3 regions of the Paenibacillus sp. NPDC057886 genome follow, and region 1 is predicted to be linked to each of the others. Evidence: riboswitches for the same ligand, from Rfam matches in the RefSeq annotation. Region 1 holds a riboswitch; each other region holds the start of a gene.

Evidence for each region. A riboswitch is a leader RNA that binds a small molecule or an ion and turns the genes downstream of it on or off. The one in region 1 is predicted to bind thiamine pyrophosphate.
Region 2: another riboswitch for thiamine pyrophosphate. It lies ahead of ACFVQB_RS32280 (ABC transporter ATP-binding protein); the one in region 1 lies ahead of thiC (phosphomethylpyrimidine synthase ThiC).
Region 3: another riboswitch for thiamine pyrophosphate. It lies ahead of ACFVQB_RS04960 (thiaminase II/PqqC family protein); the one in region 1 lies ahead of thiC (phosphomethylpyrimidine synthase ThiC).

The regions. Positions count from the first base shown of each region.
Region 1 is NZ_JBHVMZ010000007.1:62,984-67,207, reverse strand. It holds gene ACFVQB_RS23255 (alpha/beta hydrolase) at 1-336, opposite strand, end outside; gene ACFVQB_RS23250 (IclR family transcriptional regulator) at 695-1,438, shown strand; TPP riboswitch at 1,558-1,671, shown strand; gene thiC (phosphomethylpyrimidine synthase ThiC) at 2,048-3,832, shown strand.
Region 2 is NZ_JBHVMZ010000015.1:7,106-11,329, forward strand. It holds gene ACFVQB_RS32270 (ABC transporter substrate-binding protein) at 1-465, opposite strand, end outside; gene ACFVQB_RS32275 (ABC transporter permease) at 513-1,325, opposite strand; gene ACFVQB_RS32280 (ABC transporter ATP-binding protein) at 1,312-2,079, opposite strand; TPP riboswitch at 2,255-2,357, opposite strand; gene hisC (histidinol-phosphate transaminase) at 2,463-3,584, opposite strand; gene ACFVQB_RS32290 (ATP-binding cassette domain-containing protein) at 3,609-4,224, opposite strand, start outside.
Region 3 is NZ_JBHVMZ010000001.1:1,109,998-1,114,221, forward strand. It holds gene ACFVQB_RS04945 (AraC family transcriptional regulator) at 1-607, opposite strand, end outside; gene ACFVQB_RS04950 (NAD(P)/FAD-dependent oxidoreductase) at 849-1,979, shown strand; gene ACFVQB_RS04955 (hypothetical protein) at 1,988-2,278, shown strand; TPP riboswitch at 2,325-2,423, shown strand; partial or broken gene ACFVQB_RS04960 (thiaminase II/PqqC family protein) at 2,610-2,825, shown strand; gene ACFVQB_RS04965 (thiaminase II/PqqC family protein) at 2,811-3,020, shown strand; gene ACFVQB_RS04970 (GNAT family N-acetyltransferase) at 3,064-3,597, shown strand; gene ACFVQB_RS04975 (TetR/AcrR family transcriptional regulator) at 3,647-4,224, shown strand, end outside.

The sequences.
Region 1 (4,224 bases):
ATGGCTGAATATGATGGTTTTGTTAGCATTATCGTCAGCCGGAATATACCAACCCTGCATCGTTCGACTGCCGTCTGCTGCCGGGAACGTGATGTCTTGATACTTCATGTTCTTCGCCTGCATGGGATTGGAGAATACAGGCGCTACAGTTGGATTGGATAATACCCAAGCAATATAACCGTGTAGTGCAATGAAACAAAAGAGCAGAAAAAAAACAACGGAGAGCAACAACGCCACGACAATATGTTTGAACCGGATCAGCCTCGGTGATAACGAAGAAGGCAGATCTGACACTTTCGTTTGCAGCGGGGCTTCGCTCTGGGATGTCGGATACATGATTGCCCCTCCTTTAAAAATCAAATGAAGATAACAACGAATCGAACAGAGCGGATAAATAATTTTTCTGACTACTTATGAAGCAAAATCTTAATTTAATATATCTTTATCGTATGTTCCAATATAGTCAAAGTCAATTGATTGGAGGCATTTGTTACGCAATTGTTATATAGTTCTGAAGATATCTGGTTAACATTTCCTTAGGGTGCAAATAGCAGGGGATTTTAATTTATAAAAAGAAAATATTTACAAATATCCCTATTCCAAATGGCGCTTTTTGGTTTACAGATGAGACCGTTTCTCATATAATTTATGTAACCAAGTTTCATGTGATGAAACATGAGGAGGGCAACTTGCCATGGAAGACCGAAAGTTAACCGTCCGGGCTGTAGAACGGGCGCTGGATATATTATTGTGTTTTACAACCCGCAGTGATCTGGGGCTCACAGAAATTGCCAGCCAGATCGGCCTGCACAAAAGTACAGTCCATCGTCTGATGGCTACTTTGGAGGACAAGGGGTTCGTGATTCGGGATGCAGCCACCGAGAAGTATCGACTTGGCATACGCATCTGGGAACTGTCTGCCCATATGTCTCGCAGCGATGATCCTGCTATTCTGCTACTGCCTGCAATGGAGCGGCTCAGAGATCGACTGGGCGAAACCGTGAGCTTATATCTGCGTGATGGCAGTGAGCGGATTCGAATTCAAGCCGTACAGAGTGATCAGGCGATTCGTCGTGTAGCTCCGGTGGGCGTCAGACTTCCGTTATCCGTGGGAGCATCCAGCAAAGTGCTGATGGCTTTTGCTACCGAAGAGGACCGCGAAGATCTGATGAATGGGCCGGAGTGGCCGGTATTTATCGATCCCAAAGTATATTTGGCACAGATGAAAGACATTCTGGAATATGGCTACGCAACAAGTTATGAGGAACGTGAACCGGGAGCCGCGGCAGTATCTGTACCGATCATGGATCGGAAAGGCAACATTGCTGCTGCCCTGTCCGTATCCGGGCCTGTTAGTCGCCTCTCGCAGGAGACGTTGCATGAATACGCTCCTGTGCTGAAGGAAGCTGCTACACAGATGGGACTTATGTTATCCTGATTTTATGTTCTGGAATATAAAGGTTGTTTTTATGATTCGGTTGCGCTACTCTGTAATGGACGGCCCAACGGGGTCAGCATAATTGAATATGAATCTGCGGCTTAGATGCTGCAACTTGTTAACGTTACTGGGGGAGTCCGAATTGTCCGGACTGAGACGGAATCGCATGAGATTCCGGACCCTTTGCACCTGATCTGGATCATACCAGCGTAGGGAAGTAATCGGCGATACGACCACGAACACCATATGATGTGACCTATGGATGGACTCCGTTAAGGCGTCTGTATTAGGGGCGTTATTGGTGATGGACATAAGCCGGTTCCCTTGGGAACCGGCTTTTTTTATACAGTAAACAGGCGGAAGCTGGTGTCAGAGCTGCTTTTGGATAAAGAGCTGGGAGCCATTGGCGAGCATTGGGGTGGATATCTTTTGCCTCGACTGTCTGTATTACTTGAAGTGTATGTCCCTATTTTGTGTTGTATGGTCGCTCTTTCTTTTTCTATGCTGTGGATGATTTTGGACCCGTGCGCAAGCATTTCAATCCAGGCGATCACCAATGAGGAGGAGACAAGAGCGATGAGCACAGGAAAACAAACGGGACAAGAAGCGATGGGACAGGACAAGCAGGATCAGCAGTTGGCAAAGGAAAAAGGTACGGTGGGGCGGGTTCAGCCCTTCCCGGGCAGCCGCAAAGTGTACATTCATGGCTCACGACCGGACATTGCTGTACCGGAGCGTGAAATTGCCCTTCATGACACCAATACTCCCCAAGGGGTGGAGCATAACGAACCGCTGCGTGTCTACGATACGAGCGGGCCAATGACCGATCCCGAATTTCATGCCGATATCCGGGCAGGTCTGCCGGCGCTGCGTACCCGCTGGATTACGGAGCGTGAAGATGTTGAAGCCTACCAGGGACGAACGGTAAGACCGGAGGATAACGGACTGAAACCGGGAGGGAAGCGAACTGGAGCCGAGAAGTATCCAGGCTTGCGTGGTAAACCATTACGGGGACAGGCAGGGCGCAGCGTGACCCAAATGCATTATGCACGGCAGGGAATGATCACGCCGGAGATGGAGTTCGCCGCTATTCGTGAAGGGGTGGAGCCGGAGTTTGTACGGCAGGAGCTGGCGAGTGGCAGAGCCATCCTGCCGTCGAACATCAATCACCCGGAGAGTGAGCCGATGCTGATCGGGCGTCATTTTCATGTGAAGATCAATGCGAACATCGGAAACTCTGCGGTATCTTCTTCCATCGAGGAAGAGGTGGAGAAGATGACTTGGGCGGTACGTTGGGGTTCGGATACGGTGATGGATCTTTCCACAGGCAAGGACATTCATACAACCCGCGAATGGATCATCCGCAATTCACCTGTACCAATTGGAACAGTACCGCTCTATCAGGCGCTGGAGAAGGTCAATGGGGAAGCCGAAGCACTGACCTGGGACTTGTATCGTGACACGCTCATAGAGCAGGCAGAGCAGGGTGTGGACTACTTTACGATCCATGCAGGCGTGCTGCTGCGATATATTCCGATGACCGCCAAGCGCATGACGGGCATTGTGTCACGGGGCGGGTCCATCATGGCAGCATGGTGCCTTGCGCATCATCAGGAGAATTTTTTGTATACCCATTTTGAAGAAATCTGCGAGATTATGAAAAGGTATGATGTAGCCTTCTCTCTCGGAGATGGACTCCGCCCAGGCAGCATCTATGATGCCAATGATGAAGCCCAGATGGCGGAACTGGCTACGCTCGGCGAACTGACACAGATTGCATGGAAGCATGATGTGCAGGTGATGATTGAAGGTCCGGGACATGTGCCGATGCACAAGATTAAGGAGAATGTCGATCTCCAGATGGAGATTTGCAAAGAGGCGCCTTTCTATACGCTGGGACCGCTGACGACCGATATTGCACCAGGCTATGACCATATTACCTCAGCCATTGGAGCGGCGATGATCGGTTGGTTCGGAACGTCGATGCTCTGTTATGTTACGCCAAAAGAGCATCTGGGCCTGCCCAATAAGGAGGATGTGCGGGAAGGGGTTATCGCCTACAAGATCGCTGCTCATGCCGCTGATCTGGCGAAAGGTCACCCTCGTGCCCAGCGGCGGGACGATGCGCTGTCCAAAGCACGGTTCGAGTTCCGCTGGCGCGATCAGTTCAACCTGTCACTCGACCCGGAACGTGCGCTATCCTACCACGATGAGACGTTGCCGGCCGAAGGGGCTAAGGAAGCCCATTTCTGCTCCATGTGCGGGCCGAAATTTTGCAGCATGCGCATTACGCAGGATATTCGTGCCTTTGCCGCGGACAAAGGTTTGTCCGAAAATGAGGCTGTGGCAGCGGGCATGTTGGAAAAGGCTGAGGAATACCGGACCCGCCCTTAGGCGTCGTTACAGCGCAATCTGGGCGGCCTGACATAGTGAAAAGCCGTTCCTCTCCGTGATTGCGGAGACGAGCGGCTCTTACTTGGTATGTGGTACGTACACTTCATTTCGAAGGACAAGGATTACGACACAACATATTTTATCAGTTATAGGTTGATTGTCTCACAGGTGTTTAATAAAATGAATATAAGTAAAAACAAATAAGAGTAGCCAGGCCAATGGCTACTCCTGCACAGCATTTGCGGTAGGTATTCCTCCAAGTGCAGCATAATTCAGACGAAGTGACCCGTCAGGCCGTCAACCTGTGGCGGGTCACTTCTTTTTACGGTCGATGTATGTCAGGAGCGCAATAATTAACATTGCGAACACGATTACGTCGTTGAAAGAGAAGT
Region 2 (4,224 bases), on a different contig from region 1:
TTTTGGCGATTTCACTTTACCGTTGGCTTCGGTCAACAGATGCACGAGCGGATGACGAACGACGGCTGCAATCGAACGTACAGGAATGTTCTCCCCACGCGCGAGCAAGATTTGCGGCTGGTAGCTTAGTGCCAGATCGATTTTCCCGGCGGCAACAAGCTTGAGTGAGTCATTGGTATCGGCAGGCATCTGAACATCGACATCCAGACCTTGATCCGCGAAGTAACCTTTTTCCTGAGCAACATAGATGAAGGAATGCACTGCATTCGGATACCAATCGAGCATGATGGATAGCTTGTCTCTGGATTCCGATGGCGTTTCGATCGCAGATGATTTTGTATCTTTTGCATTGGTAGTTGAATCTGTGGCAGGTGTGTTGGTACTCGTATTTCCGCATCCGCTTACGATCAGCAACAGAGACATGAGCAGAATGGGGAGCAGGGAATATATATCCTTTTTATTCATAACGTAAAGTTCCTCGTTTCCTTGTTATCTGTTTTGAAATCCGAAAATTATCCAGTTTTTCTTCTACCTGCATGACGTGGTGTACTGAATCTTCTTTCCATCCATGCAATGAGTACAAACAGGGCGATACCGAGCAGGGATAACAGCACAATGGCGGCGAACATTGCATCCGTGTTCATATTGCTCGACATTCTGCGGCTGAAGTAACCAAGACCCTTGCTTCCACCGAGCCATTCCCCGATCGTTGCACCGACCACACAATACACCACAGACATTTTCAGTCCCGAAAAGAAGGAGGGAAGGGCAAGTGGAATCTGGAGTTTGCGAAAAATATCCCACTTGCTGGCCCCCATCGTCAGCAGCAGTTCACGCTGCTCCGGATCACCCTGGCGCAGGCCATCGTAGGTGCTCACCACAATCGGGAAAAATGCGATCAGGAATACCACCGCGACTTTACTCCACAGCGTGTAGCCAAACCACAGGATGAAGACGGGGGACAGGGCAATCAGCGGGACCGTCTGACTGATCACGATGAAGGGATATAACGCTTTTTCAATCGACCGATTCATATGCATACCTGTTGCAAGTGCAATTCCGGCACCAATGGACAAGCCAAAACCAACGACAACCTCCATCAAGGTAGCGGGCAGATGTGTAGCCAGCAAGAGGCGGCGATGCTCATACAGCGAACTGGCAATCGCCGTCGGTGCTGGAATGATGAAGGAAGGCACCCATCCTATACGCACAATCCACTCCCAGATGACAAGCAGCAAGACCATGAGCAAAAGAAACAGAGCATAACGGGCAAGCCAACCTCTTACGCTATTCTTCATGCTGTCTCTCAAGTTAACGTCTCGCATGCAACTGTTCCTCCAGTAGTCGTCTCATCTGAACGAGAGCCGGTTCGTAGATCATGTCCGAATGTCTTGGACGTGCCAAAGGTACCGTCAGATCCTGCAGCTGTTGGCCTTGGCCCCCCGGAGTTAACAGGATAATCCGATCACTGAGCAGCAGGGCTTCTTCAATGTCATGTGTGATGAACAACACGGTTTTGCCCAGGCCTTCCCATAGCTCCAGCAGCCAGCGATGCATCTCCCGTTTGGTCAGGGCATCGAGTGCGCCGAATGGTTCATCCAGCAGCATGAGTTGGCCACCTGTCAGCAAAGTACGAAGCATCGCGACACGCTGGCGCATGCCACCTGACAACTCGTCCGGGTAAGCATGTGCGTGGCCGGATAAGCCAAATCTGTCGAGACCAGCCAGAATGTCTGCTCGAATCCTTACCTTATCCTGCCGACCTGCAGCAAGTTCAGCGGGAAGCATGCAATTCTCCATGACGGTTCGCCAGGGTAACAGGAGGTCCTTTTGCGGCATGTAGGCCACCTGCCCCAGTCGCTTTCCTTCTTGAACCCAAGGAATTTCAATGGTTCCGTGGGTTGGCTCAAGCAGGCCTGCCAGCAGCTTGAAGAGGGTGCTTTTACCGGAGCCGCTGGAACCGATGAGCGAGACGAATTCGCCTTTGGCTACACGCATCGACACATTGGAGAGCACGGGGGAATCCCTTTTTCCCGGGAAAGCGTAGCTCATGTTGTGAATGGTTATATCGTTATCCATCTCGTTCCGTTCCCCCTTGTTATTCAAACTTCAAATTTCAAACTGCGGATATTCAATTACACCTTCTGATCTGCCCGCAGAACGCGAAAAAGACCCACCCATTTCCGGAGAAATGAGTGGGTCTGTAAGTCAATTCACATTAAATTTCATCATCAACATGAAAAAATCCGCTTACTGAGAGGCCGCTCCACTTCCCTCCGCTGGTATGATCCAGATCAGGTTCAAAGGGTCCGAATCGTTCGATTCGTCTCAGCCGCAAGGCTCCCCTAGTGCAATGTTTAAGATATGCAGTTGTGTGTTCAGCATATATCACATGCAAGTGGAATGTAAAGAGGGTGGCCTAAAAGAAGTGTGAGTACTGTGAGTTGGGAAAGTAACCTATTCTAATCGTTTGAATGTAACAGCGAATCAAGCTCCCCGATCAGACGGGCAATCTGCTCTGGTGTACCAATCGTAATCCGAAGCCAGGTAGGCATACCGAATTCGGCACCGCCACGGACAGAGATGCCTCTGTTCAACAATTCTTTGGTAATCGGGCTACTATCCTGCAACAGATCAACCATGATGAAATTCGTTTCGGAAGGGATGTAGGGTAAGTTCCACTGGTCAAAAGATTGCATTAACGTTTCCCGTCCCTGATGATTGTAGTGCAGGCAATGAGAGACAAATTCATGATCATCCAGGCTGGCTGAAGCAGCGGCTTGAGATGTGGTTGTTAGACTGATGGGCAGCTTGACCCGGTTAATGCCTTCAATGATGCTTTCATTCCCGATGCCATATCCGATTCGCAGGCCGGCAAGTCCATATATTTTGGAGAAGGTCCGCAAAATAATCAGATTATTATACTGCTCCAGCAGCTTAACCGTATCAGGGTAATCTTCACTCTCCGCGAATTCATAATACGCTTCGTCCAGGACAACCACGACATGGGAGGGAACATGTTCGAGTAAACCAAGTAAGGCATCTGCCGTGAAAATGGTTCCCGTTGGATTATTCGGATTGCACAGCCAGATGATTCGGGTAGAAGCATTGATCCGCTGCCGGAATAGCTCCAGGTCCAGCGAATGGTTGACCAACGGCACTTCATGGATGACACCGCCTGCCAGCAGCGTAGCACCCTTGTACCAGTTAAAGGAGGGCACCGGAATGAGTGATTCCTCACCAGGATTAAGATAGGCTTGGGCGGTAAGGGTCAGGAGCTCGAATGATCCACTGCCAAATACCAGTTGGGATGTACGCACACCCAGTCGCTCCGCAAGTTTGTCACGCAGCAGTTGGCTGGAACCGTCGGGGTATTGTGCCAAAAGATCGGAGCCCAGCGATCTGACCGCTTCCGCAGCCAGGGGAGAAGAGCCAAACGGATTCTCATTCGCTGCAAGTCGATCCACAGTTTCCAGTCCCAACTCCCGCCGGATCTGTTCCATGGATTTGGCAGGAGTATAAGCCGGAATTTGATTTAACAGGTCTTTAACAGGAGGAGAGGGTACGGGTGAAAGGGATTGCATAATCATGCCTTCTTTCCAGTGGAATTAGATCGAGAATGATATCTGTTTCTGGGAAATCTGCTGTGGTGTCTCTTGTTGAGGAGTCAACAAGCGATTCAGAATCAGGTTTTCAAAATGAGCAAACCCGCTGTCCCGAACGCGTGGGCGCTCCAGCGTAATTCGGGTATCCATCGTTATATGACCATCCTCGATTAACAGTACCCTGTCTGCCAGCGCAACCGCCTCGCTGACATCATGAGTGACCAGAATGACGGTCAGATCTTCTTCTACCCACAAGCGTTCGATTAATTGCTGCATCTCAATTCGGGTTAATGCATCCAATGCACCCAGCGGTTCATCCAGCAGCAGTAAGCGCGGATGACTTGCGAGTGCCCGTGCCAAGGCGACACGTTGTTTTTGTCCGCCAGATAATACCCCCGGCCAGTCACCTTCACGCTCTCCAAGTCCTACATTGCGAAGCGACTGGCGTGCATCTTCCTTGTTCTTGTCGGGGATGCCCAGTCGTACATTGTCGAGAACGGATTTCCAAGGCAGCAGCCGGGCTTCCTGAAACAGAAACCGTGTCTCGGGTGCTGTACTACCAAGCTTTCTGTTGCCCAGCATAATGCTCCCGGAAGAGGGGGGTTCCAGCCCGGCGATC
Region 3 (4,224 bases), on a different contig from region 1:
ATATCCGATTTAAATGTTGTTCGGTGACGTCCATTTGCTGAGCCAGCATGGAGAGCGAGATATCCTGATGATAATTTTGCTTGATAAAAGTAACAAGTCCGGCCAGCTTTAATCGTGCATCCGAGCGTTCATAAGCACCATAACGATCTCCATCAATCGTTAATCTGACCAGAAGCATGTATAGCAATGCCGATACGTGCCAGATCTGATCCTTGTGCCGGGACTGCAGCGCCAACGTTATTTCATGCAACAGGATATGAAGCATTCCATCCGGCTTGAAGGCGCGCAGCTCCCCGATCTGCAAGGTATGCAGAAACCGGGGCAATAAATAGCCATTAAAGGACAGACAATCGAACAACAATGAATCACTCAGATTGTCGTAACGGTATGTCACCTCCGGGAACATAATAAGAGTGGTTCCTTCCCGGATCGAAAACTCATGATTTTGGGCTGCGATTTTCCCTGTTCCTCCGATACACTGCACAATACTGTAATCCCGTGAATGGCCGTTCCAATTCATTAATTCATCTACGGTCAGCTGGTTTTGACCTGTAATCATAAGCGGCATATCGGTATCCAGCGAATTCCCCATACTAGGTTTCGGCATCGTTGTGTTATTCCTCATTTCGTGAAAGATCGTGGCGTAAATGGCGTGTATACAGCGTTAAAAGAAAATTGATTTGAATTATATTACATAAATAACATTAATTTATACGGTCTATTTAATTCGACAACCCTCTTATCGAAAACCTTTTAGGAATATGTTTTGCGATGTCGATGCCTTGCCATTATCAGACCAAACAGTATACGCTATAATGGATACAGTGATTTAGGAAAGGGATGCAGTCATGAAGAAAGTCATCGTCGTAGGATCAGGAATTCTTGGGGCTTCCACAGCGTATCAATTGGCAAAGCGGTGTGCGGAAGTTCTTATTATAGACCGGAAAGATTGGGGACAGGCTACGGATGCTGCTGCCGGGATCATCTGTCCCTGGTTATCTCAGCGCCGCAACCAGGATTGGTATCAGCTTGCCAAGGCAGGTGCACGTTTTTATCCCGGATTAATTGAAGAACTCAAAAGTGAAGGGGAAACGGAAACAGGATATGCTCAAGTGGGTGCGCTTAGTATTCATACGGATGTGGAGAAAATCAACAAGATGCAGGAGCGGGCACACCTTCGTAAAGAAGATGCACCGGAGATTGCGGATATTACCCGTCTGGATGCAAAAGAAACCCATGAGCGTTTTCCTCTTCTGGAGGAAAACGTTCAGTCAGTCTACATCAGCGGTGCTGCGCGTATCGATGGACGTGCACTGCGTGATGCCTTAATCCGATCGGCACAGCGAAATGGAGCGGTCCTGATGAATGGGGACGCGGCACTTCAATTTGAATCGGACCGGGTGACCGGAGTCGTTGTTGACGGTAAAATCATATCGGCTGACGAGGTTATTGTGTGTGCCGGCGCTTGGGCGAGTGAACTGTTCAAGCCTTTGGGCATTGATTTCAAGGTTCATTATCAGAAGGCGCAAATTATGCATTTGCAGGTTCACAATCGAGAAGACACTGGAAACTGGCCTGTAGTCATGCCTCCTTCGGATCAATATCTGTTAGCCTTTGATCAACAGAAGATTGTGATCGGGGCGACTCACGAAAATGATATTGAAGGCTATGATACAAGAGTAACCGCAGGAGGAATGCAGGAAATTTTGAATAAAGGGTTGGAACTGGCTCCCGGTTTAGCTGATAGCACGTTTGAGGAAGTAAGAGTAGGATTCCGTCCGTTTACACCGGGTTTTCTTCCGGTAATGGGTGCTGTTCCTGGTTGGGATGGTTTGATCACAGCTAACGGGCTTGGAGCGTCCGGATTAACGATGGGGCCTTTTATTGGAAGTCAACTGGCCAAGCTGGCTTTGGGTATGGATTTGGATATCGATATTCAGCCATATGACCTTGGAAAAGCAATGGATGATCAGAAATGAGGTGAACTATGACATATTCACAGCGCTTAACTCACGGCAACTCCTCAGACATCATCTATCTGGAGCACCAGATTGGCATCGCCGAGGAGGAATTGGCAAAAGCCGAGGAAGAGCGGAGGGTATATGAATCGGACTTAAATCAGTTAAGGATGTCTCCAGCGTATCATTCAACTTCAGCGACAAACGTCTCTAATGAGCAACAATTGGTGGATGAGTTAAACAAATTGCAAAGTATGATTAAGGATATCCGCATTCGACTTAAGAACTTGCAAGAAGATTTAGGGGAACTTGAAGATTAATAGGAATGGTTTGACATTTGGAAAAACACATGTTGTAATAAGCCTGAGCTATTTGCAGGGGGACTGTTCGCAGTTGAGAAGGTTAAAACCTGACCCTTTGAACCTGTTAGTTAATACTGACGTAGGGAGCAAATGACATGTACTCATGTTATTTTGCCCTTGCCGAAAATAGGACAAGGGCTTTTTGGTTTGCATTTTGGATGAGAGAACGCGATAGCTGGATTGAAGATGGGACATTATCATTTTAATAAAAGGAGACATGATCATGTCATTTTCAAGAACGTTAAAAGATAAGTCCAGAACCGTATGAGAAGATGGATACAACCATCCTTTTTTGCACGAAATGGGGAAAGGTACACTGGATCAGGAAGCGTTTAAGTTTTATCTTCTTCAGGACTATACATATCTGATTGAATATGCGAAGATTTTTGCCATGGGTGCGGTGAAGGCGATAGATGAAAAACTGATGACAAACTTTACGGTGATTCAACACGCTATTCTGTACGAAGAAATGGATTTGCATCGAAATTACATGAATGGATTTGGGATTACGCTGGATGAAAATTATGCAAGTGATGAATTCCGCGACTCATTCGAATGGTTCTATGATACACTGGATGCATTATGTGAACATAAAACCGAGCAGGAACTGGAAGCCGTTGAAGACATATTCAGAAGAAGTGTTGAATTTGAATATCTGTTCTGGGATATGGCTTATAAACGGCAACTCTCGTACTTCTGATGAATGCAATCTACTACAACCAGAGATAAGGATGAACATACAGATGGACAATCGTGGAGAACGTATCTATTTACGATTTTTGAACGTGGAGGACGCGCCGTCACTGCTGGATTTGCAGTTCCGTAACCGGGCTGTTTTCGAAGAAATATCGGCAAGTGAACGATCGGATACATTCTATACACTGGAGGGCCAGATCTCTCTTCTTGAAGGTTGGAACAAGGCCAGGGAAGAAGGGAAACGTTACTCTTTCGGGATCTTCATGAACAATACACATGAGCTCATTGGAGAGATTTCTCTATTTGAACTTGAACTGGATTCCACCACCAAATGGATTGTTGGTTATGTGCTCGATCAGGTGCAGAATGGCAAGGGATACATGAGCGAAGCCCTTCGGCTAGCACTGGATTTTGCCATGAATGAAGCGGGAATAAAACGAGTGGAGGCAGGTGCGCTGCCCGACAATGCCGGATCGATTCAAGTGCTTCGCAAGGCGGGTTTCCAGGAGACGGACCGCCAGAATATTAAAATCAAGGGAATTTGGAAGGAACATGTGATGTTTGCAGTCGATTTGCAGTAGATTATTAGATGTCTTGACGTGAACCACCCAAATCATCCAGGGGGAGCTTATGAATAAACGGAAACAAATGTTATTGGACTCAGCGCTTGTACTCTTTGAAAAATATGGGGTGACCAACACCTCCATTCAAATGATTCTAGACGAGTCAGGTGTGTCCAAAGGGACATTTTATAAATTCTTTGGTTCAAAGGATGATTGTATTCTAGCCATTCTGGAGCAGCGTGTACAGGAGGACATGAAGATTCGCAAAGATTTGGAGAGCCAAAGCTACGCTTCCGATTTTGACTTGCTGGTGGATCAGATTATGGTGCCGATGATTTTGCCGGAAAAAAAGCTGGTTGTGGAGTTATTCTGGACAGGCTTCTACTCTGGAGAATGCGATCTGAAAAATTTGACCCGCATGCAATTAAATTGGTTATCTGAACGGCTGGTCCAGGTATTTGGTGAAGAATTGAAACCCTTTTCTTATGAAGGTGCTATTTTTGGCTTTGGCATGATCCATCAAATCTCGAACATGTGGAGAAACTTCCATCTTGACCAACCGGATTGGAACCATCTTGTGCCCAAAATCCTGAACTACATTGAAATTTTGCTTCGTTCCATGCTGGAAAGACAAGAACATATTAT